Regions from separate parts of the Amycolatopsis thailandensis genome, predicted to be linked through region 3. Evidence: riboswitches for the same ligand, from Rfam matches in the RefSeq annotation. Region 3 holds a riboswitch; each other region holds the start of a gene.

Region 1 (7,747 bases), on a different contig from region 3:
GCCGGTGATCCGTGCGGCGACGAAGATCGGCGTGAACACCGGGGTGTCGAAGCCGATCAGGTGGTACGCCGGGCCCGCCGGGTAGTCCAGGTTCGGGTGCAACCCCTTCGCGTCGTACATCGCGCGGGCCAGCGCCTCGTAGAGGTCGAGCAGGTGGTGGCCGTCGCGTAGTTCCGCGATCTCTTGCAGGGCACGGCGCATGGTCGGGACACGGGAGTCGCCCTTCTTGTAGACGCGGTGCCCGAAGCCCATGATCTTGCGTTTCCCTGACAGCGCCGCGGTGAGCCAGGCTTCGGCGTTGTCCGCGGTGCCGATCTCCTGGAACGTCGCCATGACGGCTTCGTTGGCCCCGCCGTGCAGTGGCCCCTTGAGCGCGCCGATGGCCGCGGTGACGGCGCTGTAGAGATCCGACAGTGTGGAGGTGACGACTCGCGAGGTGAACGTCGAGGCGTTGAAGCTGTGCTCGGCGTAGAGGACCAGCGAAGTTTCGAAGGCCCGGACGATCACGGGTTCGGGGACCTCGCCGAGGGTCATGTACAGGAAGTTCTCCGCGTAGCCGAGGTCGTCGCGCGGGGCGAGCGGGAGCAGGCCATGCCTGCGCCGCTGGGTCAGCGCGACGACGGCGGGAAGCGCGGCGAACAGCCGGAGTGCCTTGGCACGGTTGGCTTCCGGGCCGTTGTCGTCCTCGTGCGGGTCGTGCGCGCCCAGGACGCTCACCGCGGTGCGCAGGGTGTCCATCGGATGCGCGGTCTCCGGCAACGACAGCAGGGTCAGCACAAGGTCGCGCGGCAGGGCGCGGTGCGCCCGCTCGGCCTCGTTCTGGGCCGCCAGCTGGGACGGCGTCGGCAGTTCGCCGTACCAGAGCAGGTACGCGACCTCTTCGAAGCGGCACTTCCCGGCCAGCTCCTGGACGGGGTAGCCGCGGTAGGTCAAGGAGTTGGTGTCGGGATTGACCATCGACACCCCCGTGGTGTCGACGACGACCCCGGCGAGTCCTTTGTGGATGCTGGTCATGGTTTCCCCTCAGATGCGGAAGGTGAAGACGTTCTCGTCGAACGTGCTGTAGGACTCGTAGTCGAGTAGGTCGTAGAGGTCGCGCCGATGCTGCATGCTGTCGAGCAGGCCCGTTTGCGTGCCGTGTTCGGCGATCGCGTTCAGCCCGGTTTCCGCGGCGTGCATGGCCAGGCGCAACAGGGTGACCGGGTAGATGACGACGTTCACCCCGAGGGACTCCAGCGTCTTCACGTCCAGCAGCTCGCTCTTCCCGAACTCGGTCATGTTGGCCAGGATCGGGACGTCGACGGCGGCGCGCAGCCGTTCGAAGTCGGCGGGATCCCGCATCGCCTCGGGGAAGATGAGGTCGGCACCCGCGCCGGCGTAGGCCTTGGCACGTTCTACGGCGTCGTCGATGCCGTGGACGGCGGCCGCGTCGGTGCGGGCGGCGATGACGAAGTCCGGATCGCGGCGGGCTGCGACGGCGGCGGTGATCCGCCGGACCGCGACGTCGCGGTCGACGACGTCCTTGCCGTCGAGATGCCCGCATCGCTTGGGATTCACCTGGTCCTCCAGGTGCATTCCGGCGACACCGGCGTCCTCCAGTACCTGCACGGTGCGGGCGGCGTTCATCGGCTCGCCGAACCCGGTGTCGGCGTCGACCAGCGCGGGCAGCGCGGTGACCCGGGCGATTTGCTGGGATCGTCCGGCGACCTCGGTGAGCGTGGTCAGTCCGATGTCGGGCAGTCCGAGGTCCGCCGAAAGGACGGCGCCGGAGATGTAGACACCCTCGAAGCCACGGCGCTCGATCAGTTTGGCGCTCAATGGATTGAAGGCGCCGGGAAACCGTTGAAGCATCCCGGAATTCAGTCCGGCGCGGAAGGCGCTCCGCTTCTGCGCGGCGGAGGGAGCGGCGTGCAGCATCAGAAGATCCCCTTGCTCTTCGGCGCGGCGTCGAGTCCGGCCGGGAGCGCGATCCCGGCGACCTCGGCCGCGTCCAGTTCCGCGAGCCGGGTGACCGTGTCGAGGAACCGGTCTTGGTCGGCGGTGGCGATCACCCCGTCGGCGAGCGTACGGAACTTGGCGATGTACTGCTCGCGGGCGAACGGTCGCGCCCCGGCCGGGTGAGCGTCCGCGACGGCGATCTCGTCGGACAGTACGGTGCCGTCGGCCAGCGTGATCTCGACTCGGCCGCCGAATGCCGGCTCGGGCGCGTGATAGCGGCGAGTCCACTCGGGATCCTCGACGGTGGCGACCTTCCGCCAGAGCCCGACCGTGTCCGGCCGGGTCGCGCGTGCCCTGTCGTAGGACCGTTCGTGGTGCCAGGCGCCGTCTTGCAGGGCGACCGCGAAGATGTACGGGATCGAGTGGTCGAGCGTTTCCCGGCTGGCCCGCGGATCGTACTTCTGCGGATCTCCGGAACCGGAGCCGATCACGTGATGCGTGTGATGACTGGTGTGGATGAGGATCCGCTCGATCTCGCCGGAATCGCCGATCCTCGGGCCGAGCCGTCGTGCGAGGTCGATCAGCGCCTGGCTCTGGTACTCGGCCGAGTGTTCCTTGGTGTAAGTGTCCAGAATGGACTGCTTCGGCTCGCCGGGTGCCGGCAGCGGCACCGTGTACTCGGCGCCGGGCCCGCTCAGCAGCCACGCGATGAAACCGTCCTCACCTTCGTAGATCGGGCTCGGCGCGCCTTCACCACGCATCACCCTGTCGACGGCCTCGATCGCGGCCTTGCCCGCGAACGCCGGGGCGTACGCCTTCCAGGAAGAGATCTCGCCCTTCCGGGACTGGCGGGTCGTCGTCGTGGTGTGCAGTGCCTGCCCGATGGCCTGGTGGACGGTTTCCGTGTCGAGGCCCAGGAGCGCGCCGAGACCGCCCGCGACCGACGGGCCGAGGTGGGCGATGTGGTCGATCTTGTGCTCGTGCAGGCAGATCCCGCGGACGAGGTTCACCTGGAGCTCGTACCCGGCGACGATCCCGCGCAGCAGGTCCGCGCCGGTGCGCCCGGTGTGCTGGGCGACCGCGAGGATCGGCGGGATGTTGTCGCCGGGATGCGAATAGTCAGCGGCGAGGAAGGTGTCGTGATAGTCCAGTTCCCGCACCGCGACTCCATTGGCCCAGGCCGCCCATTCCGGTGAATACCGTCCTTCGACGCCGAAGACCGCCGCTCCCGGCTTACCGGCATGGGCCAGCGCCTGGTCGCGGGCGGAGCCGACCGGACGCCGGGTCAGCGACGCGGCGGCCACGGCGGCGTTGTCGATCACACGGTTGATCACCATGTCGGCGACCTCGGAGGTGACCGGAACGTCGTCGGTGGCGACGGCGGCGAGCTTCCACGCGAGCTGGCCCTCGCGGGAAAGCGACTCGGCGGAGCGGTGGGTGCGGACGGTGTGGTCGATCATGGTTCCCCTCGGTTGTGAACCTCGTGGCGCTCTGCCTCTGAGCGTGGCAGCTTCAGGAAGTCCTTGCCACCACTCGACCCTGTGAAGCTTTGTGAACGTTCGCGCCCTCCTTGTCAATGTTGTTACAGTCCGCTTGTGGAGAAGATGTACGCGGGCGCTCGCCTGCGCCAGCTGCGCGAAGACCGGTCCATGACCCAATCCGAGCTGGCCAGACTGCTGGAGATCTCGCCGAGCTATGTCAACCAGCTCGAACACAACGGCCGGCCGCTCACCCTGCCGGTGCTGCTCAAGCTCACCGAGACCTTCGGCGTCGACACGGAGTTCTTCGCCGCCCGCGACACCGCACGGCTGATCGCCGACGTACGCGAAGTGTTCGACGACAACACCGTCAGCGGTGCGATCTCCGCCGGCGAGGTCGACGCGCTGACCACCACGCTGCCCGAGGTGGCGCGGACTCTCGTCGCGCTGCATCGCCGTTACCGGGAGGCGGTGGAGAACGTCGCCACCCTGGTGACCGAGCAAGGACTGGACCGCTCGACGGCGCAGCAGCCGCACGAGGAGATCCGCGACTGGTTCTACCTGCGCCGCAACCATGTCGCCGAACTCGACGCCCCAGCCGAGAAGCTCGCCGCGGAACTGCGGCTCCACCCGGGCGAGGTCCGAAGTGGACTGGCGACCGGCCTGCTGGAGCGCCACGGCGTCAAGGTCACCGCCGAATCCCTCGGCCCCGACCAGCACCACTTCGACCCACGCCGCAAAACCCTGCGGCTCTCCCCCGCGCTGCGCCCCGGCCAGGCCGCGTTCCGGCTCGCGTCGGAACTGGCGCTGTTGGAAGCGGGCGAGGTGATCGACCGGCTCGTCGAAGACGGGAAGTTCAGCGGCGACACCGCGAGGCGGCTCGCGCGGATCGGCCTGGCCAACTACTTCGCGGGCGCTGTCGTGCTGCCGTACCGCGTGTTCCTCGGCGCGGCGGAGCGGTATCGCTACGACATCACCCGGCTGTCCGACCACTTCGGCGTCGGTTTCGAGACGGTCTGCCATCGGCTGTCCACTTTGCAGCGTCCGGGAACACGCGGCGTGCCGTTCTCGTTCGTCCGGGTCGATCGTGCGGGCAACATCTCGAAACGCCAGTCCGCCACCGGTTTCCACTTCTCCCGTGTCGGCGGCTCGTGTCCACTGTGGATCGTCTACGAGGCTTTCGGGTCACCGGGCCGGATCCTCACCCAGATCGCCGAACTCCCGGACGGCAAAAAGTACTTCTGGCTCGCCCGCACCGTCTCCCGCGCCGCGGGCGGGCACGGTGACCCCGGCAAGACGTTCGCGATCGGGCTCGGATGCGAACTCCGGCACGCCAAGCGGCTCGTCTACTCCGACGGCCTCGCGCTCGGCACCGGCGCGGCCGTCACCCCGATCGGGATGGGCTGCAAGGTCTGCGAGCGGCCCGCCTGCCCACAGCGCGCCTTCCCGGCGATCGGGAAGCCGATGCGGGTCGACGAGCATTCGTCCAGTCTGCTGCCGTATCCACCGCTCGGCTGAGGCCTACGCCACAACCTCGACATAGTCGGACTTCCTACTTTATGGTGTCCACAGGTCTGCGGTGCAGGGAAGCCGGTGAGAATCCGGCGCGGTCCCGCCACTGTGACCGGGGAGCGGCGCTCCCGCAGAGAAGGCCACTGGCGCGAGCCGGGAAGGCCGGAGCCGCCGCGGATCCGGGAGCCAGGATACCGGCCGCAGATGTCCGTGTTCGTCCACGAGGATGGAGCTGAACGCATGCGGATTCTTCCTGCCTGCGCGAAAGTCGCCGACCCGCCACCACCCCGGCGGTAAGTCGTCGTACTCCCCTGCCCGGCCGCCGATCGCGGTCCCGGGCGGCTCCGTCCTGCGCACTTTCGGAAAGGGCATCCATGAGCACCGAACTCAGTCACTTCGTCGGCGGCAAGCCGGTACCGGGCACGTCCGGCCGGTTCGCCGACGTCTTCGACCCCAGCACCGGCGCCGTCCAGGCCCGGGTCCCGCTCGCCTCGGCCGCCGAGGTCTCCGATGTGGTCTCCGACGCGGCGCAGGCCCAGCTCGACTGGGCCCGCTGGAACCCGCAGAAGCGGGCCCGGGTGCTGATGAAATTCGTCGACCTCGTCCGCGCCGAAGAGGACTCCCTCGCCCGGTTGCTCGCCTCCGAGCACGGCAAGACCGTCCCCGACGCGCGCGGTGACATCCAGCGTGGTCTCGAAGTGGTCGAGTTCGCCATCGGCATCCCGCACCTGCTCAAAGGCGAATACAGCGACAGCGCGGGCACCGGCATCGACGTCTACTCGATGCGGCAGCCGCTCGGCGTGGTCGCCGGGATCACTCCGTTCAACTTCCCCGCGATGATCCCGCTGTGGAAGGCCGCCCCGGCGATCGCCTGCGGGAACGCCTTCGTGCTCAAGCCGTCCGAACGCGATCCGTCGGTCCCGCTGCGGCTGGCCGAGCTCTTCCTCGAAGCCGGTCTGCCGCCGGGTGTGTTCAACGTGGTCAACGGCGACAAGGAGGCCGTCGACGCGCTGCTGACCGATCCCCGCGTCGAAGCCGTCGGCTTCGTCGGCTCGTCGTCGATCGCCGAGTACATCTACACGACCGCCGCCGCGCACGGGAAACGCGCGCAGTGCTTCGGCGGCGCCAAGAACCACCTGATCGTGATGCCGGACGCCGACCTCGACCAGGTCGTCGACGCGCTGATCGGCGCCGGTTACGGCTCCGCCGGCGAACGCTGCATGGCGATCTCTGTCGCCGTCCCGGTCGGCGAGGCCACCGCCGACGCGCTGGCCGCCCGGCTGACCGAGCGGGTCAAGACATTGAAGGTCGGCGCCTCGCTCGACGAGACGGCCGACTTCGGGCCGCTGGTGACCGCCGAGGCCGTCCAGCGTGTCCGCGACTACATCGACGTCGGCGTCGCCGAAGGGGCGAAACTGCTCGTCGACGGCCGCGGGACCACTGTGGACGGTCACGAGAACGGCTTCTTCCTCGGCGGCTGCCTGTTCGACCACGTCACCGCTGACATGCGGATCTACCGCGAGGAGATCTTCGGTCCGGTCCTGTCGATCGTCCGCGCCGCCGACTACGAAGAGGCACTCCGGCTGCCCAGCGAGCACGAGTACGGCAACGGCGTCGCGATCTTCACCCGTGACGGTGACACCGCCCGCGACTTCACCTCGCGCGTGAACACCGGCATGGTCGGGGTCAACGTGCCTATCCCGGTGCCGATCGCCTACCACACCTTCGGCGGCTGGAAGCGCTCCGGCTTCGGCGATCTCAACCAGCACGGACCGGACTCGATCCGCTTCTACACCAAGACCAAGACAGTCACTTCGCGCTGGCCTTCCGGCACCAAGGAAGGCGCCAGCTTCGTCATCCCGACGATGAGCTGAGGCCACGATGAGACTGACCGACGAACAGCGCGCCCTGCGCGAGACCGCGGCGGAGTTCGCCGCGGAACACCTCGCCCCGCACGCGATCGAATGGGACCAGGCCAAGCATTTCCCGGTCGACGTCCTGCGCAAGGCCGCCCAGCTGGGCATGGGCGGCGTCTACCTGCCCGAAGAGCTCGGAGGCTCCGCTCTCGGACGGCTCGACGGCGTCCTCGTCTTCGAGGCACTCGCCACCGGCTGCCCGTCGCTGGCCGCGTACATCTCCATTCACAACATGGTCGCGACCATGATCGACAAGTTCGGTGACGACTCCCAGCGCCACCGATACCTGCCTCGCCTGTCCACTATGGACGCCCTCGGCAGCTACTGCCTGACCGAACCGGACGCGGGTTCCGACGCGGCCGCGCTCTCCACTCGTGCCCGCCGCGACGGCGACGAATACGTGCTCGACGGGGTCAAGCAGTTCATCTCCGGCGCGGGCACGTCGGACGTCCACGTCGTGCTCGCCCGCACCGGCGGCCCCGGCGCGCGCGGGATCTCGGCGTTCATCGTCGAACGGGACACGCCCGGCGTTTCCTTCGGTCCCAACGAAATCAAGATGGGCTGGAACGCCCAGCCCACCCGGCAGGTGATCTTCGAAGGCGCCCGAGTCCCGGCTTCCGCGCTCCTCGGTGGAGAGGGCTCCGGCTTCCGGGTCGCGATGTCCGCGTTGGACGGCGGCAGGCTCAACATCTCGGCCTGTTCCCTCGGCGGCGCCGAGGCCGCGCTCGGGATGGCCGTCCGGCATCTGTCGGAGCGTTCGGCGTTCGGCGAGAAGCTGTCCGAGAAGCAGGCGTTGCAGTTCCGGCTGGCCGACATGCGCACCGATCTCGAGGCCGCCCGCACCCTGCTCTGGCGGGCCGCGGACGCCCTCGACCACGGCGAGGACACCGCGACCCAGCTTTC
Region 2 (7,747 bases), on a different contig from region 3:
GATGGCCGTGCCCGCGCGCACGGAGTTCACGAACGCGCGGTTGATCGCGGCCGCGTCGTCGCCGGATCGCATACCCATGAACACGCGCGTCGCGACGTCGAGCGTGAGTTGCTTGAGGGACCAGTAGATCCGGGGATTCGGGCGGTCCGCCCACGCGGCGACGCCGTCGCGCAGGGCCGGTCCCATCTGGTCGACGTAGCCGGTGAGCCGCTGCCGGGTGAACGCCGCCTGCATGATCCGGCGGTGCAGATGGTGCTCGCCGAAGTCGAGCAGCATCAGGCCGCGGTCGAAGAACTGCTCGATGAAGAACTTCCAGCCCTCCTGGGAGAAGGCCTTGTCCTTGTTCACCAACGCGATCTGCGTGGCCTCCGGACCGGAGAGGGTGACGATGCGGCGGCCGAAAGCGCCCATCCACGACACCGGGCCGTAGGTCTCGTGGCGTTTGAGGCCGAACTCGATGCCGAAGCGCATGAAGTCCAGCGCGTGCCCGATGACCGGTGGGCCTTCGTCGCCGAGGACGGGCTTGAGGCCCGGCGGGGCGGGCGCGAGTTCGCGGACCGGCCAGGTCGCGCCGAGCCAGCGCTGGTCCACCGAACGCGGCAGGGGGATCGAGGTGAGCGGCGGAACCCGCTCGCGCAGCGCCCCGGTGACCCTTTCGACGGTGTTCGCCATGGTGACCATCTCCCCGTTGAGACCGGCTACCGCTCCACCATCGCACCCTTGTTGACGTCCTGACAATACCCTGGGGGAGGGAGCCGCCCCGAGTGTCAGGAAAGGGTCTTTCAAGACGTTTTTCGTCTTGAAAGACCCTTTCCTGACAGATCAGCCCAGCTCGGCCCGGACCGCCCGGGCGGCCGCGACCAGGTTCCGCAGGGCCGGTTCGACCTCGGCGTAACCGCGGGTCTTCAGACCGCAGTCCGGATTGACCCAGATCCGCTCGGCGGGCACGGCGCCGACGGCGGTCCGCAACAGCCCGCTGACCTCGTCGACGTCGGGGACGCGCGGCGAGTGGATGTCGTAGACACCCGGCCCGACGCCGCGGCCGAAGCCCGCCGAGCCGAGGTCGGTGACGACCTCCATCTTCGACCGCGCGGCCTCGATGCTGGTGACGTCGGCGTCCAGCGCGTCGATCGCCTTGACCACCTCACCGAACTCCGAATAGCACATGTGCGTGTGGATCTGTGTCGCGTCGGAGATCCCGGACGTCGCCAGCCGGAACGACGAAACCGCCCAGGCGAAGTACGCCTCGTGCGCCGCGGCACGCAGGGGGAGCAGTTCCCGCAGCGCCGGTTCATCGACCTGGATGACGCGGATGCCCGCCGCTTGCAGGTCGTGCACCTCGTCGCGGATGGCCAGCGCCACCTGGCGGGCGGTCTCGCCCAGTGGCTGGTCGTCGCGGACGAACGACCACGCCAGGATCGTCACCGGCCCGGTCAGCATCCCCTTGACGGGCTTCGAGGTCAGGCTCTGCGCGTAGCGGGCCCACTCGACGGTCATCGGCTCCGGACGGGAGACGTCGCCGTACAGGATCGGTGGCCGCACACACCGCGAACCGTAGGACTGCACCCAGCCGAAGTCGGTGGCCGCGAACCCGGCGAGCCGCTCGGCGAAGTACTGCACCATGTCGTTGCGCTCGGGTTCGCCGTGCACCAGCACGTCCAGGCCCAGGTCCTCCTGTAGCCGGATGACGTGCTCGATCTCCGCCTTCATCGCGGCCTCGTAGCCCGCGTCGTCCAGCGAACCCGCCTTGTGCGCGGCCCGGGCCTTGCGGACCTCGGTGGTCTGCGGGAACGAGCCGATCGTCGTGCTCGGCAACGGCGGCAGCTCCAGCGCGGCCTGCTGTGCCGCCGCGCGCTGAGCGTAGGGGGAGCGGACGGTGTCGTCCGGCCGCAGCGCCTCCAGCCGGGCACGCACGCCCGCGTCGGTCAGGTCGGCCGCGGTGGCGCGGTCCGCGACCACGGCACGGGCGGCTTCGAGATCGACGCCGTCCTCTTTCAACGCGCGGCCGAGCAGGACGACCTCGTCGACCTTCTGCTTGGCGAAGGCGAGCCAGCCCTTCAGGCGCGGGTGGAGTCCGTCCTCCCTTTCGACGTCGTAAGGCACGTGCAGCAGGGAGCACGACGTCGAGACGCTGACCGACTTCGCGGTGCCGAGCAGCGTCGCCGCCCGGCTGAGCGCGCGGGCCGGGTCGGTGCGCCAGACGTTGCGCCCGTCCACGACCCCGGCCAGGACCTCCTTGTCGCGCAAGGCGGGTTCGGCCGCGACGGCGTCCACAAAGGACTCGTCGGTGACCAGGTCGACAGCGACCGCGTCGATCGGGGAGCGGGCCAGCACGCCGAGACCGCGGCCGAGGCCGCCGAAGTACCCGGCGACCAGGATCTTCGGCCGCGCGGTCGCTTTCGCGAGCCGGTGATAGGCGCGGATGAGGGCGTTGAGTTCCTGCTCGGTGCGATCTCCCGCGAACGCGGGCTCGTCGAACTGGACCCACTCGACGCCTTCGTCATGCAGGCGCCGCAGCAGCTCGACGTAGTCGTCGAGGAGGTTGTCGAGCAGGTCCAGCGGGCGGAAGCCCTCCGGGGCGCTCTCGGCCGCCTTCGCGAGCAGCAGGAACGTCACCGGGCCCACCAGCACCGGCCGCGTCTCGACGCCGATCGCGCGGGCCTCGCGGTACTCGTCCAGCGGCTTCGCGCCGGTGAGCGAGAACGTCGTGTCCGGGCCGAGTTCGGGGACGATGTAGTGGTAGTTCGTGTCGAACCACTTCGTCATCTCCATCGCCGGCGCGTCCTGAACCCCGCGGGCGGCGGCGAAGTAGGTGTCGAGTGGCGAAAGACCGAGCGTCGTGAAGCGTTCCGGCAGCGCCCCGAACAGCTCGGCGGTGTCGAGCACCTGGTCGTAGTGGGAGAACGTGTTGGACGGGACGGAATCCAGCCCCGCGTCCTTGAGTTCCCGCCAGGTGCGGGTGCGCAGCGCGCGGCCGGTGTCCAGCAGTTCGGCCTCGTCGATCTTGCCCGCCCAATAGCGTTCGAGTGAACGCTTGAGTTCCCGGTCCGGTCCGATCCGGGGGTAGCCCAGCACTGTCGTGCCGATTTCGGTCACAGCTCTCTCCTCGCGAGCTTGTCGTCGGAGCCCGGAGCGCGCGCAGGAGTGACCGCCGTTCGGTCGTGCCCATCCCACGAGGCCCGGACTCACGCACGCCGTCGGCGCGCGTACCACGGGCAGGTCTTCGGACTCGTGGGCGACGTACTCGCTCCTACCGGCCGTCGCTTCCCGGGTGCCATACCCAGTGCTTTACCGTGTCTCGCACGGTGACGGCTTTCGTTCCCACATACCGCTGCGGGGCAGTCCCGGATTCTCACCGGGTTCCCTGTTACCTCGACCGGCCTGGAGGGCCGGGCGAACCAGTAGCACTCCGGAGCGTACTCAGGCCCGCTACGGGGTCGCTGGAATGTGAGAAAAGTCTGTCACCGGCGCAGCCCGTCCAGCACGAGGGTGATGACGCCGTCGGCCTCGGCCCGCCACTCGGGGCGGTCATGGGCCGCACCGATCCCGTGCAGCGCCATCATCACGGCACCGGCGTCCACGTCGTCGCGAACGGCGCCGTCCCGCACCGCGTCGGCCACGAGGGCGGTGACCGCCTCCTCCAGCGCCCGGCTGCCCTCGGCGAGGGCGCCCGAACGGTCGGCCATGAGGGTGGCCAGCGTCCTGGCCAGGCCGGCATGGGCGCCTAGGTGGTCGACCATGTCGCGAAGGAAGGTCGCCAAGGCTTCCGCCGGGGGAAGGGTGGCCTGGAGCTGTCGGGCGCGGTCGCACAGCGCGGCGACTTCCCCGTGGTAGACCGCCTCGGCCAGCGCCTCCCTGGTGGGGAAGTGGCGATAGAGCGTGCCCGTGCCCACGCCTGCCAGGCAGGCGAAGTCGTCGAAGCGCAGATCGAAGAAGCATCCGGCCTGGAAGATCTCCCGGGCCTTCGCGAGGAGGGCCTCGCGCTTGCGCCGGGCGTCGGCCCGCAGCGGCTTGTCGGCGGTCATGCGCTCCCTCGCGTTGACAAGTGGAGAGCATCTCCATATTTTCGAAAGTGGAGATAATCTCCAAATCGATCGTACCCCGTGAGGTCCAGCTTGAAGATCCTGATGTTCGGCCGAGGCGTGATCGCCACCATCTACGGCTGGGCCCTGCGGAAGGCGGGACATGACGTCGAGTTCTACGTCCGGCCGGGCCGCGCGGCGACGTACGGGGACTCGGTGGACCTCGACCTGTTCGACACGCGGCGCCGGATATGGGGGCAGCGTGTCGTCGAGAAGTGGCCGGTGCGCCTCCGCGAAACGCTGGAGCCGGACCACGACTTCGACCTGATCGTGCTCAGCGTTTCGCACCACCGCCTGCCGGAGGCGACGGCTTTCCTGGCCCCGCGTGTCGGCCGGGCCACGGTGCTGGTCTTCGGCAACGTCTGGACCGAGCCGGCGGCCGCGATCGGCCCGCTCCCTCTCGACCGCATCGCCTGGGGCTTTCCCCAGGCCGGTGGCGGTTTCGACGCGGACGGCGTGCTCCGCGGGATGCTGATGCCGTCGGTCGTCTTCGGCACCCTCGACCGGCCCCCGACCGATCGGGAGCGAGCCGTGCGCCAGGCGTTTCGCGAGGCCGGGCTCCGGATCAAGGAGCGCCCCGACTTCCGCGGCTGGCTGTGGGTCCATTTCGCGTCGGACGCGGGCCTGCTCTCGCAAGGCCTGCGGCTGGGTTCCCTGTCCCGGCTGGCCGGGTCGAGGAGCGACTTGCGCGAGGGGTTGCTGAACGGCCGTGAACTACTGCCGCTTCTCGAGGCGCGCGGACTCGACCTGCGACGTCATCGGGTCGGTTTGCTGCCGTTCCGGGCGCCCACCTGGCTGACGGCCCCCGTTCTCGCCTGGCTGACCGCTCATGTCGCGCCGGCGCGCGTGAGCATCACGGCGCACTCCGATCCCGACGCCGAGGAGCCGCGTGAAGTCTGCCGGGACACCTTGGCAGAAGCGCGCCGATTGGGCGTCCCGGTGCCGCGGTTGGAAGCGGCGGAACCGCACTTCGCCCGAGGCCCCGCAAGTACATGAAGGCCCCCTTCCTGTACCTAGGCGCAAGGAAGGGGGCCTTCATGTACTACGGACGGACGGTCAGTCCCAGTCGAGGGCGCCACCGGACTGGTACTCGATGACGCGGGTCTCGAAGAAGTTCTTCTCCTTCTTCAGGTCCATCGCCTCCGACATCCACGGGAACGGGTTCTCCGTCTCGCCGAAGATCGGCTGGAGACCGATCTGCTGGGCGCGGCGGTCGGTGATGAAGTGCATGTACTGCTCGATCAGCTCGGCCGAGAGGCCCAGCATGCCGCGCGGCATGGTGTCGCGGGCGTAGGCGACCTCGAGCTCGCAGGCCTCGGTCAGCATGCCGCGGATCTCCGCCTGGAACTCGTCGGTCCACAGGTGCGGGTTCTCGATCTTGATCTGGTTGATGCAGTCGATGCCGAAGTTCAGGTGGATCGACTCGTCGCGCAGGATGTACTGGTACTGCTCGGCGATGCCGATCATCTTGTTCCGGCGGCCGAGCGACAGGATCTGCGCGAAACCGGTGTAGAACCACATGCCCTCGAAGATCACGTAGAACGCGACCAGGTCACGCAGGAAGTTCTGGTCGGCCTCGGGGGTGCCGGTCTCGAAGTCCGGGTTCTCCAGGTTCTGCGTGTACTTGAGCGCCCACGCGTCCTTCTCCGAGATGGAGGGGACTTCGCGGTACATGTTGAACAGCTCGCCCTCGACCAGGCCGAGGCTCTCGCAGATGTACTGGAAGGTGTGCGTGTGCACGGCCTCCTCGAACGCCTGGCGCAGCAGGTACTGGCGGCATTCGGGGTTGGTGATCTGGCGGTACACCGCGAGCACGATGTTGTTGGCCACCAGCGACTCCGCGGTGGCGAAGAAGCCCAGGTTGCGCTTGAGCATGGTGCGCTCGTCCTCGGTGAGGCCGTCGGGCGACTTCCACAGCGCGATGTCGGCCTGCATGGCGACCTCGGTCGGCATCCAGTGGTTGTTGCAGCCGGCGAGGTACTTCTCCCACGCCCAGGTGTACTTCATCGGCAGCAGCTGGTTGACGTCGGCGCGGGCGTTGATCATCCGCTTGTCGTCGACGTTGATGCGGGCGGCGCCGACTTCGATCTCACCGAGACCGGTGGCGTCGGTGGAAGCGTCAAAGGTGGTCATAGAGCGGCTCACTTCACGAGTGGGGGGTCGTGAGTGGTAAGGACGGTTCTAACCGTCCTTACCACTCACGAGGATGTCTTACTGGCAGGCTTCGCAGTCCGGGTCGTCGATCCGGCAGGCGGCGCCGTCGGTGGCGACGAAGTCGACGTCCGAGACCTGCGGCATCTCCTTCGGCTCCGGCTTGGCGGCGGGAGCCGGGGCCGGGGCGGTCACCGGCACGGCCGGGACAGCGGCGGCCGGCGACGGCGAGACCGCGGCGGTGGCCGACGGAGCGGGCGAAGCGGCGGGAGCCGGGGCAGGAGCGGCAGGCTTGGATGTGGCGGGGGCCGGGGTGGCCGAGACCGCGTTCAGCTTGCCGTCGGTGCCGCGCAGGGTGCTCTTCTCCACGTGCGTCGCGGACCGCGCCCGCAGGTAGTACGTGGTCTTGAGGCCCTTGTGCCAGGCGTAGCGGTACAGCTCGTCGAGCTTGCGGCCGCTGGGTGCCGCGATGTACAGGTTCAGCGACTGCGCCTGGTCGATCCACTTCTGCCGACGCGAACCGGCGTCCACGAGCCACTTGGACTCGATCTCGAACGCGGTGGCGTACAGCGCCTTCAGGTCGTCCGGCACGCGGTCGATCTGGCCGAGGCTGCCGTCGAAGTACTTCAGGTCCGAAACCATGACCTCGTCCCACAGCCCGCGCTCCTTGAGCGAGCGGACCAGGTGCGGGTTCACCACGGTGAAGTCACCGGACATGTTCGACTTGACGAACAGGTTCTGGAACAGCGGCTCGATCGACTGCCCGACGCCCACGATGTTGGAGATCGTCGCGGTCGGCGCGATCGCCATCACGTTGGAGTTGCGCATACCGACGGTCTTGACCCGCTCGCGCAGCGGCGCCCAGTCCAAAGTGGACGAGGTGTCGACGTCGAGGGCGTCGCCCTGGCGGGCGTCGATCAGCAGCTGCATCGAGTCGATCGGCAGGATTCCCTTGCTCCACAAGGAACCCTCGAACGTCTGGTACTGGCCGCGCTCCTCGGCGAGGTCGGTCGAGGCCGAGATCGCGTAGTAGCTGATGTGCTCCATGCTGGTGTCCGCGAACTGGACGGCCTCTTCCGAGGACAGCGGGACACCGATCTCGAACAGCGCGTCCTGGAAGCCCATCAGGCCGAGCCCGATCGGGCGGTGCCGCAGGTTGGACCGGCGTGCTTCCGGGATGGTGTAGAAGTTGATGTCGATCACGTTGTCGAGCATGCGGACGGCGGTGCGCACGGTCTTCTCGAGGCGCTTCGCGTCGATGCCCTCGGGGGTGACGTGCTTGAGCAGGTTCACCGAGCCGAGGTTGCAGACCGCGACCTCGTCGGTGGTGGTGTTCAGGGTGATCTCGGTGCAGAGGTTGGACGAGTGCACGACACCCACGTGCTGCTGCGGCGAGCGCAGGTTGCACGGGTCCTTGAAGGTGATCCACGGGTGGCCGGTCTCGAACAGCATGGTCAGCATGCGGCGCCACAGGTCGACCGCGCGGATCTTGCGGAACACCTTCAGCTCACCGC
Region 3 (7,747 bases):
GCGGGCACGCCGGGCCGCCGCGGCGAAACCGTCGACGATGTCGTCGATCCCGGCGGTGGTCAGTTCCCGGGGCGCGGCCCACGGCCCGGAACCGCCGTACGCGGGCATCATCTCCCCGCGCGGCTGGACGGCGGAGGGGCCGACGGTGTGGTCCCGGTGCGGATTCCCCTGGGAGATCGCGCCGGCGTGCATGAGCTGCGCGATCATCCGGCCGCCCGCCGCGCGCACTCCGGCGGTGACCACGCGCCAGCCCGCGACGTGTTCGTCCCGTGCGAGGCCGGGCTGGTTGAGGTATCCCTGGCTGGCCGCCGTGTCCGGGTAGGTGCCCTCGCTGAACACGAGCCCGAACCCGCCGCGGGCAAATTCGGCGTAGTAGTCGGCCATTTCGCCGGTCGGCGTGCCGTCGGGCGCGGCCGAGACCCGGGTCATGGGGGCGACGGCGTAGCGGTTGCGCAGCGCGAGACCGCCGAGGGTGGCCGGGGCCAGCGCGGGGTGGGCGTGGCCGACGGTGGTGGTCATGATCGTGTTCCTCCATTGTGGACTGTTTCGATGGCGAGCGGGGAGAGTCCGGCGTCGCTGATCCGGACGAGGTCCTGCGGGCAGGCGGAAACCACGACGACGCAATCCAGTTCGGCCCGCAGCGTGACGGCGTCGCCGGGCCGCGAGGTCGCGGTCAGCCAGCTCAGCCTGCCGTCCGCGCCGACCGGGATGCGCATGAAGACGTTGATCGGCTGCGGGGCCGGGCCCGTGAAGCTCAGCCCGAGCTCGCTCAGCGCCTCGCGCAGGTTCGTGGCGCAGGACCGGTGACCCGGCGCTCCCAGCGCGGCATACCGGGCCGGGTCGCAGGCCGGGATCAGCATGTCGTGCTCGCCGGGCGAGGTGTCCTCGGCCAAGGTCAGGATCGGGCGGCGCCGGTCGGTCACGAAGGCCTCGCCGACGGCGGGGAACAGTCTGTCGGTCGCGGCGCGGGTGTGCGCCGCGCTGTGGTGCTCGGCCAGGTCGGCCCCGCTGTCGGTGAACGCGAACACGTCGCCGACCTGGCCGCCCTCGACGTCGATCACCCGGATCAGGTCTCCCGCGGCCACCCGGACGGCTTTCGCGGTCCCCGGTGGCACTTCCGTTCTGCTCATGCCTTCAGCAAACCCGGTGTGGGGGTCTGCCCGCCATGGAGGAACCTCCATGTTTGCGGATCTCTGCTGGAGGAACCTCCAGGAGGCGAGTCGGGTAGTTGGGTGATGCGAGTGGAGGATTCGGGACTTTCAGCGTCCCGAATCCTCCACGCTCGACCCCAGCGGGCAGGCGAGGCGAACCCAAGCCCAGCGGGTGAACAAACACCGGTCCGTTCCAACCCGGATCGCCACTCACGACCACGGTGACCAAGCTCGGAACTTTCGCGTGACGGGGTGGACGACACGTGTGATCAGATGGACGACACGCGTGACCAGACGGACGGCACTCTCGCGGCCGAGGTTCCAGGCCCGTGTCGTCCGTCCAGTCACGCGTGTCGTCCATCTGGACACGGGTGTCGTCCCCCTCGGCACGGCACGAGCGCCACGCTAGAGACGAACAGCGTCCTCCCCGAGATAGTTCAGGTTTTGACCATTTTCGAGACGTCGGGTTAGTGTTCGGCGATGGAAGACGTGGACGCGGCCGGGCTGGACTTCTGGTCGTTCGTGGCGCTGGCGAACCGGCGGCTCGCGCAGGAGTACGGCTTCCGGCACCAGCTGGCGACCGAGGTGCTGCTGACCCTCAACCGCGCCTCCGACCTGGTGACCTACGACCTCGAAGCCGCGGTGCACCGGCCGCGTGGTCGGTCGTGGTCGGCGTTCCGGCTGCTGTTCGTGGTCTGGCTCGCCGGACCGCTCGAACCGACGAGCGCCGCCCGGCTGACCGGGATGAGCCGGGCGGCGGTGTCGAACCTGGTCAAGACGCTGGTCGCGGAGGGAATGCTCGACCGGGTCCCGGACGAGCGGGACGGCCGTTCGGTGCAGCTGTCGCTGACCGAGGCGGGGCACGAAGAGATGGTCTCGGTCTTCCGCGAGCACAACGAACGCGAATTCGGCTGGACGAACGCGCTGACCGAGACCGAACAGCGCATCCTCGTGATGCTGCTGGGCAAGCTGATCACGAGTCGCGCCGAGTTCGGCACCCGGAGCCGCAAGTAGCCCTTCCCGTCGCCCGGAAGACCGGACTATCCTGCCCAACGGATAGTCAAAGTGTGAACTAAATCGGGGAGGAGGAGACCATGGTGGACGGCGGACGGATTCCCGCGCTCTTCGCCGGGCTGTGCGACGACGCCGCGGTGTTCCCACCGGGGCTGGCCCCGCTGCCGGACGCCGTCGCGGCACACGACGAACACGTCTCCGCCTGGTACGCGGGCCTCGTCGGACCGCTGGTGGTCGCCGCCACCGCGCTCGGCGAGCTCGCCGAGGTGCTGGGCGACCGGGAAGCCCCGCTGCCGATCGCGGTCACCCTGCCCGGCGGGCCCGCGCAGCTCGACGGCGCGCTCAAGGCCGTCGCCACGCTGCCGGTGAAACTCGACGCGCTCGAGATCGCCGTCCCGGACGAGATGGGGCCGGACGAGGTGGTCGACGCGATTTCCGTCGCCACCGCACCGGTTTTCGTCGAGATCCCGCGTGACGGCCGGCGGCTTCGGATGCTGGCCGCCCTGTCCGGCACCGGCCACCGCGCGAAGTTCCGCACCGGTGGCGTCCGGGCCGAGCTGTACCCGGACGAGGCCGAACTCGCGGCCGCGGTCCGGGCGGCCGTCGAGGCGGGTGTCCCGTTCAAGGCCACCGCCGGGCTGCACCACGCGCTCCGCAACACCGACCCGGCGACCGGCTTCGAACAGCACGGTTTCCTGAACCTGATGCTCGCCACCGACGCCGTCCTCACCGGCGGCGACGCGGAAGCCGCGCTCGCCGAACGAGACGGCGCCGCTCTCGCCGGGCGACTGCGGGCGCTGGAGCCGGATCGCGCCGTCGCGGTCCGCGCGGGCTTCACGTCGTTCGGCACTTGCAGCATCACCGACCCCCTGACCGAACTGGCCGGACTCGGCCTGCTCGAGGCGCCCCGAGGAGAGGCATGACCACGATCGACATCCCCGCAGGCTCCCTGTTCGGGATCGACAACCTGCCGTACGGCGTGTTCTCCGTCGACGGCGGTTCCCCGCGCGTCGGCGTGCGTGTCGGGGACTCCGTCCTCGACCTGGCCGCGGCGCTCGGCGACGACGTGTTCGCCGCGCCGTCGCTGAACCCGTTCATGGCGCAGGGCTACGACCGCTGGGTGGCGGTCCGGGCGCGGATCCGTGACCTGGTCACCGGCGAAATCCCCGACGGCGCGGTCCATCCCGTCGGGCGGGTGAGCATGCACCTGCCGATCGAGGTCGCGGACTACGTCGACTTCTACGCTTCCGAACACCACGCTTCGAACGTCGGCAGGCTGTTCCGCCCGGACGCGGAACCGTTGCTGCCCAACTGGAAGCATCTCCCGGTCGGCTATCACGGGCGGTCCGGCACGGTCCTGGTCTCCGGTACGGACATCGTGCGCCCGAGCGGTCAGCGCAAGGCCCCGGCCGAGGCGGCGCCGGTGTTCGGGCCGAGTGTGCGGCTGGACATCGAAGCGGAGCTGGGCTTCGTCGTCGGCACCGGGACCCCGCTGAACACCCCGATCACCCCGGACGCCTTCCCCCGCCACGTTTTCGGCGCGGTCCTGCTCAACGACTGGTCTGCCCGCGACATCCAGGCGTGGGAATACGTCCCGCTGGGCCCGCATCTCGGCAAGAGCTTCGCGACCTCGATCTCCCCTTGGGTGGTACCGATCCTGGCGCTGGAGGCCGCGCGGATCCCGCTGCCGGGCCAGATCGATCCGCAGCCGTTGCCGTACCTGCGGGAAAGCTCGCCGTGGGGGCTCGACATCGATCTGGTCGTCGAATGGAACGGCGAGGAGGTCAGCCGCCCGCCCTTCCGCGAGATGTACTGGTCGCCCGCCCAGATGCTCGCGCACCTGACGATCAACGGCGCGTCCTCGCGCACAGGAGACCTGTACGGCTCCGGCACGATCTCCGGACCGGAGAAGAACCAGCGCGGCGCGTTCCTCGAATTGTCCTGGGGCGGAAGGGAACCGCTCACGGTCAAGGGGGAGGAGCGCACCTTCCTGCTGGACGGCGACGAGGTCGTCATCACCGGGACCGCGCCCGGCGCGAACGGCGCGCGGATCGGGTTCGGTGAGGTGCGGGGCCGCGTGCTGCCCGCCGGCTGAAGTACGTGAAGGGCCCCTTGCTCACGCCAGGCGCGAGCGAGGGGCCACGTTCTCGTACGATCTGCGGTCGTGAACCCCTCTGCCGAGGACATAATCCGCAGCGCGGCGCGGTGGATCGAGCGCGGTGTCCGCGTCGACACCTCCGCCTTCGCGCAGGACCTGGGCATCTCCCGCAGTACGTTGTTCCGCCGCGCCGGGAACCGGGAAGACCTGCTGGGCGACGCTCTCCACTACCTGTCCGAACGCACCTTGGCGGCCGCGACGCGCACCTGGCAGCGCGAACAAGGCGACGTGGTGCGCAACGCGGCAGGCGAGCTGCGCTGTCTCGCGATCATGCGCGAGTACCGATCCGTGCTCGCGGCGAGCGCCGGGTTCCGCCGTTTCCTCGACGACGAGCCGGTCTTGGCGATCCGCCTGCTCACCGATCCGCACGGCCGCGTCCAGCCGAGGGTGATCGCGGCGCACGTCGACCTGCTGCGCCGCGACGTCGACGACGGCGGTTTCGTCCCCTCGGTCGGCCTGGACAGCCTCTGTTACGCGATCGTCCGGCTGGGGGAGGCGTTCCTGTACTCGGACGTGCTCGCCTCCCGGGCACCCGATCTGGACGCGGCGTCGACTCTGCTCGGCGCGCTCGTGGAAGGACGCGAGCCGCTCCGCGCCGGCTGACTGCCGGTACGGGTGGTTTCCGTCGGTGGCAAGCGGAAACCACCCGAAGGCTCACATCACGGGCAGGCGAGCACCGGGGCCTGCGGACGGCCACCGCCCTGCAGGTCGCTCAGCGGAACCCTGGCCAGGCCGAGGATCGCCTGCGCGGTCGCGCGCGGGGCGGTCGCCGGGTTCAGCCCGGTGGCGTCGTAGGCGATCGCGCCGCGGTCCGCCTCGGCGCCGGTGCAGCCGGTCTGCAGCGACCGCAGGAACTCCCGCGCCTTGACCGCGGCGGCGGGACGGTGCCCGGCCAGCGCTTCGGCGGCGAGGCCGGTGCTGTTGGAGTTCGGCGCGTTCGCGCCGACGCCGAAGCCGCCGTTCGCGTGCTGCTTGGTGACCAGCCAGGACGTGCCTTCGCGGGCGTTCACCGCGTCACCGGTGGCGCGCAAGGCCTGCACGACCATCGCGGTCGCGTCGACGTCGCTGGTGCAGGTGGCTTCGCCGAAGTTCAGCGGGAATCCGCCGTCCGCGCACTGGGCGCCCGCCAGGAACGTCACGGCCGACGCGGGCGCGCCCGCCGGAGTGCGGTCCAGCGCCAGCAGCGCGAGCGACTGCGAGAAGGCGTTGGAGTAGTCGCCGTATTCGGAGCGGTCGGAGAACCGGCCGGACGGCGTGAGCAGCGAGAGCAGGCCCGTCTTCAGGTCGACGCCGCCGAACGACGCCGGGTTCTTGCCCCGGATCTGCGCGGCGAGCAGGAGTTTGGCGTGCGCGCCCGCGTAGGCCTCGGTGCCGCTGCCGACGTAGCCGGTGGTGATCTCCGGCTTCGCCAGCCAGGTGATCGCTTTGCCCGCGTTCGTGTCGGACACACCGGCGGCGGCGAACGCGAAGATCGCGTCGATCGTCAAGCCCTGGTCGGGGAACTTCTGGCCGCCGAAATCGGCCTCGAACCTTTCCCCGTCGGTCATCTGCCTGGCGAGCCAGCCCGCGGCGGCGTCCGCCTTGTTCGGGGTGGCGGCGTTCGCCGCCGGAGCGGCGACCAGCCCGATGCCGCACAGCATGGCGACAGCGAAGACCAAACGTCTCATGAGAACCCTTTCCCGCATTTCCTCGACAGGAGTCGGTGACACCGCGCGACGTGGGTGACCGGGCTCGCCTGGAGGGCATACCGTTGCGGGACAGCGCCGGACTCTCACCGGACTTCCCCCACGACCGCGCTGAATCGGACGACCCGAAGAGTGTCATGCCGGTCAAGCGCGGGGGTACCGCCGGGCGCGAGTAACGCTGTGATCCTGGCAACCGACCTGCTCAGCGGTGCCTGCCGGAGGTAATCGGGTGTTAACCTCGGCGGGCTCGACAACCCAATACCGCCGCCCGTGACGGGGAAGCCGGTCGAAATCCGGCGCTGTCGCGCAACCGTGGGCCCTTCACCAGGGCGAGCCGGGGTACCGCACGGGCGGATGAACCAACCAGAAGTCCGAACCACTGTCGCGATAAACAGGGGTGACTGCGGCGTCCCGCGCCTGTCCTCCGCCATGCCGCAAGGAGGAGTCATGCGCCGCGGGTCCCTGGCCGCCCTGGCCTTCGCCGTCAGCGTCGGCGTGGTCGCCGCGCTGCTCACCGGAACGGCGACAGCAGCGAACGATCCTGACGCGGCGAAGTCGAACTCCCGCTGGCTCGCGACGAAGCTGCAGCCGGACGGCACGCTCGAGAACCCCAACGGCGGCTCACTGCCGGACCACGGCTTGATGCTCGACGTCCTGTTCTCGATGTACGCGTCGGGCGATGCCGCGAAGGCCGAGCCGATCGTCAAGTTCCTCGACGACCAGGGCCACGCCACCGACTACTTCACCTGGGACGGATTCATCCCCGGCGCCGGGTTCGACAACGTCATCGTCGGTGGAGCCACGGCCAAGACCCTCGTCGCCGCTGAGGTCTCCGGCCGGAATCCGCGGAACTTCGACGGCTACGACCTGGTCGCCGAGACCCAGAACGCGATCATGCGCGGCGGGCCCGACAAGGGCCGGGTCAGCGACTACACGAAGAAGCCCGACGTCACCGGCGACGTGATCAACAACGCCAACATGTTCGGCCAGGCGCTCGGCGTGATCGGGCTCGCCGCGGCGGGCGAGAACGACCAGCTCGCCATCGACAAGCTGCTGACCCAGCAGTGTTCCGAGGGCTACTTCCGCGTCATGTTCGCCTACATCCCGACGAAGGAGACCGGCGACCACGTCACCCCGGACGGGCACAAGGTCTCGACCTGCGACGAGGGCAAACCGCTCGACCTCTCGCCGACCGACGGCGACGCCACCGGCATCGCGCTTTCGGCGATGCTGGCCGCCAAGAAGGCGGGCGCGGCCGGGCTCGACACCCCGATCGCCAAGGCCGTCGCGTGGCTCAAAGCGAACCAGGCCGCCGGCGGCGGCTGGGGCGGTGGCGTCGGCACCGAAGCGCCGAACACCAACAGCACCGGCCTGATCCTTCAGGGACTGGCCGAGGCGGGTGGCGCGGACGCGGCGGTGGACAAGGGCGTGCGGTACCTCAAGTCCGCGCAAGCGAACGCCGCGGCCGACTCCGGCAACAGGCTCGCGGGAGACCTCGGCGCGATCGCCTACAACCCCGCTTCCTACGAGGCCGCGCGCGCCTCGGGGATCAGCGGCCTCGACACCTGGATCCGCGCGAGCGCCCAGGCTTCGCTCGGGTTGTCGCAGGTCGGCTTCTCCTCGCTCACGAAGGGCGGTGGGCAGCCGCCGACCAGCAGCGTCTCGGAAACGCCGACCACGCCCACGACGACGTCGTCCTCCGGGACGGGGTCGCCCACGAGCACGCCGACCTCGACCAC
Region 4 (7,747 bases), on a different contig from region 3:
GTTTGCGAAAGGCGGCCCCGACGCGCCATTTGGCGCCGACACGGCCGTTGGTCAGTTCGAAGATCTTCACCTGTGCCTTGGCCATGTACTTCATGGCGGCGGCGGTCACGGGCGAGTCCAGGCCCTTGGGGGTCTCCTCGGGCAGGCTGAAACGTCCCATCGTCAACTCCTGAAGCTGGGCGGGATCTGGCGCTCGCCGGAAGGTCCGGCGAGGACGGCCGTCACGACGTCGACGAGATCGGCGACGACCTCGTCGAGCGGCCAGGCGCGGGGTTCGGCGTCCGGAGCGACGAGCCGTCGGACACGCTCGATGTCGCCCAGGACGTTCAGTGTCAACTGCATGGCCTGGGTCAGCCGGAAATCGAGCGTTCTCCGGGGCGTGCCGGGGGACTCGCGCTCCAGCAGTTCGACGAACCTCGCGTTGCGCTGGAGGAACGAGTCGGAAAAAGTACTCAGCCCCTTCTCGTCGGTGGTGAGAAGCCGGCCGACGAGGCGGATCCAATGCTCGCCGCCGGAGCCGAGCACCGCGACCACGGGCCGCACGAACGCGACGGCCAGTTCGCGCGCGGTGACCTCGCCCTCGGCCAGTTCGGCCAGCGCCGCGTTCCGTTCGCCGGTCACCTGGTCGAGGCGGCTGAGCAGGATCGCGTCGAGCAATCCTTCCTTGGAACCGAAGTGGTAGTGGATCGCCGCCACGTTCGTTTCCGCCGCCTGCATCACGGTGCGCAGGGAAACCGCACCGACGCCCTGTTCGGCGAAAAGGCGTTCGGCGGCGGCGATCAGCCGCTGCTCGGTGCTGGTCACGACGGCAGGCTATCACTCGTTTCAATCACTTGATAGAGCCTTCGAGGGTGAGGGTGCGATCCGCGGCGAAGGCGTCGTCGTGACTGATCATCAGCAGCGCGGTGCCATGCCGTTTCGTCGCGGCCGTGAGGACTTCCCGAAGCCGTGCGCGGTTGGCCGCGTCGAGAGCCGACGTCACTTCGTCGCAGATCAGCACTCTCGGATGGGCCAGGAGAGCGCGGGCCACGGCGCAGCGTTGCAGCTGCCCGCCGGAGAGCTGTCCCGGGCGATGGCCGGCCTGGTTGACACCTAGAGCGCGCAGGACTTCCGACGCTTCGAGCCGGGCGGCGGAACGGCTTGCGCCACGAAGGAGACAGGCGGTGTCGGCTACCTGGTCGAGCACCCCGCGGAACTCGTCGAAAGAGGCGCGGCTGTCCTGGTGGACGTATTGGACGGCCCGCAACTGCGCGTGCCCGCGACGGCGGGCTTGCCGGTGGAGGCGGACTCCGTCGACTTCGATGGTGCCCGCGCTCGGCGGGGTCAGTCCGGCGAGCGCGCGGGCGAGTGTCGTCTTGCCCGCTCCGGAGACGCCGGTGAGCGCGGTGAGGCTGCCCGCGGCCAGTTCCAGGTCGAGGTCCTCGATGAGCGCCGTCCGCCCGGCGCGCACCGTGAGCCCGCGAACGACGAGCACCGGTGACGCCGGTGAAGGCGACGGAGACTTGTCAGGAATATCTTGGCCGGACTCGATTTCGCACGGAACCAGCCGGCGGTCCCGGAGTTCGGCGACGTCGCCGGGCAACGCGCGAGCCAGCGTCAGATCGTGGGTCAGGATCAGCAACGCCGTCCCGGCAAGGGAAAGCTCGGTGAGGCGGGCGGCGAGCGCCGCTCCGCTCGCCGGGTCGAGACCACTCGTGGGTTCGTCGAGGACGAGGACCTCCGGCCGGGTCACCAGCGTGGTCGCCAGCGCCATGCGCTGCTGCTGCCCGCCCGAGAGCTGATGCGGGAACCGGCGCCACAGGTCCGGGTCGAGTCCCGCTTCCGCCAGCGCGGTGCGAGCCGCCGCCAGCCGCGCCGTCCGGCCGCGGTGACGGATCGCGGCGAGTTCGGCCAGCACCGGCCCGCAGCGGCGGACCGGGTCCAGTACCGCCGAAGGCTGTTGCGGCAGATGACCGACGACCCCGGCCCGGATCCGCCGGAGTTCCGCGCCGGTGCGGCCCAACAGCGCGGAACCCGCCAGCCGGATCGAGCCGGACAGTTCGATGCCGGGCCGCGCCCGCCCGGTCGCGGCCAGACCCAGGGTGGTCTTCCCGGTGCCGGACGCGCCGAGCACGACCAGCACCCTGCCGGGTTCGAGCGCCAGCGAAACGTCGTCGAGCAGAGCGGTGTCCCCGGCACGGGCCGACAGGCCGCTGATCTCCAAGACCGTCACAGGATCACCCGCCGGGCGGCGAGCAACCGGTCGGTGACGAGGTTGGTGCCGACGCACAACGCCATCAGCAGCGCGGCGGGCACCAGTACGACGGCGGGAGCGGTGTAGAGGGCCTCACTGTTGCGTTCGATGACCACGGCCCAGTCCGGGGAGTCCGAGGGCAGGCCGAGACCGAGGAAGTTCGCCGACGCCAGCAGATAGAGCACCACACCGAGCCGGGTCCCGGCGTCGGTGGCGACCGGGCCGGTGACGTACCGGGCGACGTACCCGAGCTGGATGCGCCACCACGGTTGTCCTTGCAGGGTAAGGGCTTCCACGGCGGCGCGGCAGCCGGGAGCCAGCGCCGCGGCCCGCACGACGCGGGTGATCGCCGTCAGCTGGAGGGCGGCGACGGCGGGAATCAGCACACCGGGCCCGCGATGCCCGGTCGCGGCGAGCACCATGAGCACCAGCAGCGACGGGAACGCCAGCACGAGATCGAGCGATCGCATCACGGCTTCGTCGGCCCACCGGCCGCGACCGGCCGCGAAGAGACCGAGCGGTACGCCGATCAGGTAGGCGAGCCCGAGCGCGGCGACCGTCATGCCGATCACGGGAAAGCCGCCGGTGAGGATCACCGTGAGCGCGTCACGGCCGAGGACGTCGGTACCGAGGGGGTGGGCGGAGTCCGGTGGCTGCCACGGCGCCCCGACGGACACCGGCGGACCCGCGATCAGCGGTCCGGCCACCGCGAACAGCACCGGGACGGCGAGCAGGATCCAGCCGAGCGTCCGGCTCACCACGTGACCAGCTCCCGGCGCGGCGTCAGCCGGTGCGCGACCAGGTCGGCGACCAGGTTCCCGAGCACGACGACACCGGCGAACACGAGCACGTATCCCTGCACCTGCGGGATGTCCCGGTTCTGCACGGCCTCGACGAAACCCGTGCCCATCCCGGTGATCGCGAACAGGGATTCGACGATCACCGTGCCGGTCAGCAGCCCCTCGACAGCGCGGGCGAGCTGCTGCACGGCGGGCGCCGCGGCGGCGGGCAGGAGGTGCTTCAGCACGACGGTGCGTTCGCGCAGGCCGAGCAGGCGCAGATGGTCCGCCACCTGCCCGCGGGTCTGTTCCGCGACGCCGACCCGGATCTGCCTGGCGACGTCGCTCAGCTGACGGCCGACGAGCACGATCACCGGCAGCACGAGCACTTCGGGACGCTCGGTCAAGTCCGTCCCGGCCGCGGTGGCGGGCAACAGTCCGGTGTAGACGGCGAATCCCGCGACCAGCAGCAGACCGAGGACGAACTCGGGGATCGAATGCAGGAACAACGTGACGGCCGTGAGTATCCGGTCGGTCCGGGAGCCTTCGCGGACACCGCACGCCACCCCGACGCCCAGCGCGAGCGGAACGAGCACGAGCACCGTCACCCCGGCGAGCACGGCGGTGGCGGTGAACCGGCGGGCGATCTCGTCCGTCACCGGAGCGCCGGTGACGAGCGAGCGGCCGAGGTCACCGGTGGCCAAGCCCGAAAGCCAGTGCCCGAACCGGTCGAGGAGAGGCTGATCGAGGCCGAGTTGGTGGCGCACCGTCGCCACCTGCTCGTCGGTGGCTTGCTCGCCGAGTACGACCGAAGCCGCGTCGCCGGGCAGCAGCGCGGTCACGGCGAACGTGGCGACCAGCACGAACAACGCCTGGAGCACGGCGAACCCGAGCCGGCGCAGGGCGTACCCCGGCACGTCAGGACAGGCGGGCGCGGTCGAACCTCGCCCAGTCGAAGGTGTTCGGCGGCGCGGTGACCACCCCGGACACCCGTTTCGACGTCGCGATCGTCCAGGTGCTGAAGCCCCAGGCGAGCAGGCCGCCGGACTCGTGCACGATCCGCTGGGCGTCCGCGAACAGGGCCAGCCGGGCACCCTCGTCCGAGGTGGCGGCGGCACGGTCCATGAGCGTGTCGAACTCCGGCGAGGCGAACCCGTTGACGTTGTTCGAACCGCCGGTGCGGAAGCGCTGGTTGAGGAACGTCGCCACCGGCAGGGTGGCGGTGCGGGTGAGCGCGGCGACCCCCTTGGTCTTCGTTTCGCCGAAGTAGGTGCTCGCCGCCCGCGTGTTCGGCGTGGCCTTCAGCCCGATTTCGTTCAGCTGCTGGGAAATCAGCGTCGCCGCGGTGGGGAAACCGGGATCGACGTCGCTGGTTTCGATGGCGAAAGCGAGTCCCTCGGCGCCCGCTTCCCGGACCAGCGAGCGGGCCAGGTCCACGTCCCGGGAGCGTTGGGGAATGCCGGTGGCGTAGCCGCGAAGTCCCTTGCCGAACAGGTCGTTGCCGATCTCGCCGCGTCCGGCCAATGCGACCCGGTTCAAGGCTTCGCGGTCCACTCCGGACAGGACGGCGCGCACGAGCCGAGGATCGGCGAACGGCGGCTGGGTCAGGCGAAGGATCAAACCCTGCATCGTCGTCCCCCGGGCTTCGAGCAGCGAGACACGTCCGTCGCCGCCCAGCCTGGCCGCGGTACCGGCCGCGAGGTCGTGGGCGTAGTCGACCTGTCCGGAGAGCAGGGCGTTGACCCGGGCCGTTTCGTCGTTGACCGGGACGAATTCGAGCTCGCCGACGCTCGGCGCACCGTCCCAATGGGACTCGTTCCCGCGGAACACAGTCGTGCCGCCGGGAGTGAACGAGACGAAGCGGAACGGACCGGAGCCGACCGGCGCGCCGAACGCCGTCGTCCCGGCGGGGACGATCTCCGCTCCCGGCGCGCCCCAGCCCGACGGGAATTCGAAGTCGGGCGCGCTCAGCACCAGCTCCAGTTCACGGGGGGAGGCGGCCTTGCTGCGGCCGAAGTCCACCTTCGCGAAGTACTGGCGGGACGAGGAGGCCAGTGCGGGGTCGGCGATCCGCCGGAAGCTGTACAGAACGTCGTCCGCGGTGACCGGGCGTCCGTCGTGGAAGGCCGCCTGTCGCAGCCGGATCCGCCAGCGCGTCCCGGAATCGTCGCTCTCCCAGGATTCGGCCAGCCGCGGCCGCAACGAGGTGTCGGCGTTGTAGGCGACCAGCGTGTCGAAGAGCGCCTTGGCCCGCGCCTGGTCGACGAAGAGCGAAACCTGTGAGGGGTCCAGTGTTTCCTTCGAACCGCCCGCCGCGAACGCGACCCGCAACCGGCCCGTGTCCGTGGGCGCGCCCCCGCAGGCGGCCAGAGGCGCGAGGGCGGCGAGGGCGAGCAAACGCCGACGGCCGAGCGGATGACGCGTCACAGTTACCTCCGGGACATCGAGCACTGTCCCGGGCGCGCGGACGCGCTGAAACGGGACCCCGCTCCGCACTCCACGACAGTTGGGGCTGGCAGTACCCGGCGGGCAGTCCGGCTCACGGCGTACGGCCGTTCACGGTTGCGGGTCAGCGCCGGATTCACACCGGCTTCCCCCGACGGGCACCTTCTTACGTTGTGGCGCACACGGTAACCCATGGGCGCCCTGTGCTACACAGGATCAAGATCACGAAGGGGAGCGCGGTGGACGAAAAGCTCGCGGCAGGCTGGGTGCGACGGTGGGACCTCCAGCAGGAACGCTATGTCGCCGACCGCGAAGAACGGTTCGACGTCCTGATCGACGTCGTCGAACACGTCTGCCGCGATGTCGCCGAGCCGCTGGTGCTCGACCTCGGTTGCGGCCCGGGCTCGCTGACCACCCGGCTCGCCCGGCGCCTGCCGCACGCGCGGGTCGTCGGCGTCGACAACGACCCGTTCCTGCTCGCACTCGCCCGGGCGAGCCGCCCTGACGACGCGGATATCGAGTACATCCAGGCGGATCTCGCCGAAGACGGCTGGCTGACGTGGCGGGCGATCGACGCCGCGGTGTCGACGACCGCCTTGCACTGGCTGAAACCGGATCGGCTCGCCGGCGTCTACCGTGACCTCGCGGACGTGCTCCGGGCAGGCGGGGCGCTCGTCAACGGTGACCACTTCTACGACGAGCAACCGGGCATCCGCGACCTCGCCGAAGCCGTCAAGAACCGTCGTGCCGTCCGGGCCGGGGTCGGGTCGAACGAGGACTGGAAGAGCTGGTGGGCCGCGATCGCGGCCGATCCCGCGCTGCGGGCGGAGTTCACGGCCGACGAGCTGAGCGGCATCTCGACCGGCTACGGCAACAGGCTCAGCCCGCAGGAGCACACCAGACTGCTCAGGGAGGCGGGCTTCGCGGAGGTGGCGCCAGTGTGGCAGTACGGGGACGACTACGTCCTCACAGCACTTCGCTGACCTGGTGGTTTCCATGGCGCGAGGACAGGGTATGCGTGATCATGACCGAATTCCGCCACACCGCCACGATCGATCTGCCCGCCTCCGATCTGTTCGCCTACCTGCGTGAACCGCGGAACCTTCCCCACTTCTTCCCGCAGCTGAGCCAGGCCGAGCCGGAAGGCGGCGACGCCGTGCACGTCGAGGCCGACGTGGATGGTGAGCACGTCGAAGCCGAAGCGTGGCTGAAGGTCGATGAGGAAAGTCGCTCCTTGAGCTGGGGTTCCCAAGGCCCGCACGACTACCACGGCCGGTTGTCGATCGAAGACGCCGGTGCCAACGAGTCCCGGTTGACCGTGACCTTGAGCAGTGTCCGTGAGGCGGGCGAGGAGGAAGTGCAACGCGGGCTCGAGGAGACCGTCGCCGCGCTGGCGCACACCGCGGTCGCGGACTCCGACGTCGAAGCCGCCGAGGAACAAGGCGGCTGGGCCGGGCACTGAGCGGTGTGCGCTATATTTAGAAAATGGTGAATATGACCGGGGTGCTCCGCCGGGGCGCCCAGGAACTGCGGTACGGCGACCTCGCGGGCGATCGGCGTCCTGTCGTCTTCACGCACGGCGCGGGCATGGACCATCGGATGTTCGATGCCCAGGCCGAGGCTCTGCACGAACGCGGCCATCGGGTGATCACCTGGGACCAGCGCGGCCATGGCGAGTCGGGCCTCGCGCCGGGTTCCGGCTTCACCGCGGCGATCGCGCTCGACGACCTGACGGCTCTCCTCGACCACCTCGGTCTCGACAGCCCGATCCTGATCGGGCACTCCCTCGGCGGCAATCTCGCCCAGGCGCTGGTCCGCCGTTCCCCAGAACGCGCGGGCGGCCTCATCGTCGTGGACTCGACGTGGAACGCGGGGCCCCTCACGGCCGCGGAACGGCTTCTGCTGAAGTTCGCCGCACCGTCGCTGGCGCTGATCCCCGCCTCGCGGCTTCCCGGTCTCATGGCCCGTGCCTCAGCGGTGACTCCGGAGGGAATCGCCGAGTGCGAGGCGACCTTCGCGCGGATGCCCAAACGCGTCTTCCTTGACGTCTGGCGAGCCACCGTATCCCTCGTCGACCCGGAGCCGGGGTACCGCACGCCCGTTCCGCTCGGCCTCGTCCGGGGTGAGGACGACAAGACCGGCAACATCGCGTCCGCGATGCCTCGCTGGGCGCGGGCCGAGGGCGTGCCCGAACACGTCGTCCCCGGCGCCGGCCACGTGGTCACCTTGGACGCGGCGGAGATGGCCACGAAGACCATCGTGGACATCATCGACGGCTGGGACGTGGAGC

What was found. Region 3 has a riboswitch for cobalamin ahead of ACFWMR_RS23270 (prenyltransferase/squalene oxidase repeat-containing protein). Riboswitches for the same ligand answer to the same signal wherever they lie in the genome.
Region 1: linked by a shared signal. The riboswitch ahead of ACFWMR_RS09185 (CoA-acylating methylmalonate-semialdehyde dehydrogenase) and the one ahead of ACFWMR_RS23270 (prenyltransferase/squalene oxidase repeat-containing protein) in region 3 are both predicted to bind cobalamin.
Region 2: linked by a shared signal. The riboswitch ahead of metE (5-methyltetrahydropteroyltriglutamate--homocysteine S-methyltransferase) and the one ahead of ACFWMR_RS23270 (prenyltransferase/squalene oxidase repeat-containing protein) in region 3 are both predicted to bind cobalamin.
Region 4: linked by a shared signal. The riboswitch ahead of ACFWMR_RS07140 (ABC transporter substrate-binding protein) and the one ahead of ACFWMR_RS23270 (prenyltransferase/squalene oxidase repeat-containing protein) in region 3 are both predicted to bind cobalamin.

Annotation. Positions count from the first base shown of each region.
Region 1 covers NZ_JBHXJK010000016.1:85,660-93,406, reverse strand. The annotation lists gene ACFWMR_RS09205 (bifunctional 2-methylcitrate synthase/citrate synthase) at 1-1,014, opposite strand, end outside; gene prpB (methylisocitrate lyase) at 1,024-1,917, opposite strand; gene ACFWMR_RS09195 (MmgE/PrpD family protein) at 1,917-3,398, opposite strand; gene ACFWMR_RS09190 (short-chain fatty acyl-CoA regulator family protein) at 3,534-4,934, shown strand; cobalamin riboswitch at 4,960-5,145, shown strand; gene ACFWMR_RS09185 (CoA-acylating methylmalonate-semialdehyde dehydrogenase) at 5,303-6,802, shown strand; gene ACFWMR_RS09180 (acyl-CoA dehydrogenase family protein) at 6,810-7,747, shown strand, end outside.
Region 2 covers NZ_JBHXJK010000026.1:40,482-48,228, forward strand. The annotation lists gene ACFWMR_RS13150 (cytochrome P450) at 1-681, opposite strand, end outside; gene metE (5-methyltetrahydropteroyltriglutamate--homocysteine S-methyltransferase) at 823-3,096, opposite strand; cobalamin riboswitch at 3,198-3,418, opposite strand; gene ACFWMR_RS13160 (TetR/AcrR family transcriptional regulator) at 3,462-4,025, opposite strand; gene ACFWMR_RS13165 (ketopantoate reductase family protein) at 4,116-5,078, shown strand; gene ACFWMR_RS13170 (ribonucleotide-diphosphate reductase subunit beta) at 5,139-6,227, opposite strand; gene ACFWMR_RS13175 (ribonucleoside-diphosphate reductase subunit alpha) at 6,294-7,747, opposite strand, start outside.
Region 3 covers NZ_JBHXJK010000058.1:28,260-36,006, forward strand. The annotation lists gene ACFWMR_RS23240 (oxidoreductase) at 1-519, opposite strand, end outside; gene ACFWMR_RS23245 (DUF1989 domain-containing protein) at 516-1,130, opposite strand; gene ACFWMR_RS23250 (MarR family winged helix-turn-helix transcriptional regulator) at 1,632-2,165, shown strand; gene ACFWMR_RS23255 (hypothetical protein) at 2,246-3,088, shown strand; gene fahA (fumarylacetoacetase) at 3,085-4,260, shown strand; gene ACFWMR_RS23265 (QsdR family transcriptional regulator) at 4,330-4,926, shown strand; gene ACFWMR_RS23270 (prenyltransferase/squalene oxidase repeat-containing protein) at 4,983-5,990, opposite strand; cobalamin riboswitch at 6,023-6,149, opposite strand; cobalamin riboswitch at 6,260-6,374, shown strand; gene ACFWMR_RS23275 (hypothetical protein) at 6,456-7,747, shown strand, end outside.
Region 4 covers NZ_JBHXJK010000012.1:25,429-33,175, forward strand. The annotation lists gene ACFWMR_RS07115 (nitroreductase family deazaflavin-dependent oxidoreductase) at 1-160, opposite strand, end outside; gene ACFWMR_RS07120 (TetR/AcrR family transcriptional regulator) at 163-804, opposite strand; gene ACFWMR_RS07125 (ABC transporter ATP-binding protein) at 830-2,212, opposite strand; gene ACFWMR_RS07130 (ABC transporter permease) at 2,209-2,994, opposite strand; gene ACFWMR_RS07135 (ABC transporter permease) at 2,988-3,929, opposite strand; gene ACFWMR_RS07140 (ABC transporter substrate-binding protein) at 3,931-5,439, opposite strand; cobalamin riboswitch at 5,520-5,676, opposite strand; gene ACFWMR_RS07145 (class I SAM-dependent methyltransferase) at 5,697-6,440, shown strand; gene ACFWMR_RS07150 (SRPBCC family protein) at 6,482-6,919, shown strand; gene ACFWMR_RS07155 (alpha/beta fold hydrolase) at 6,943-7,747, shown strand, end outside.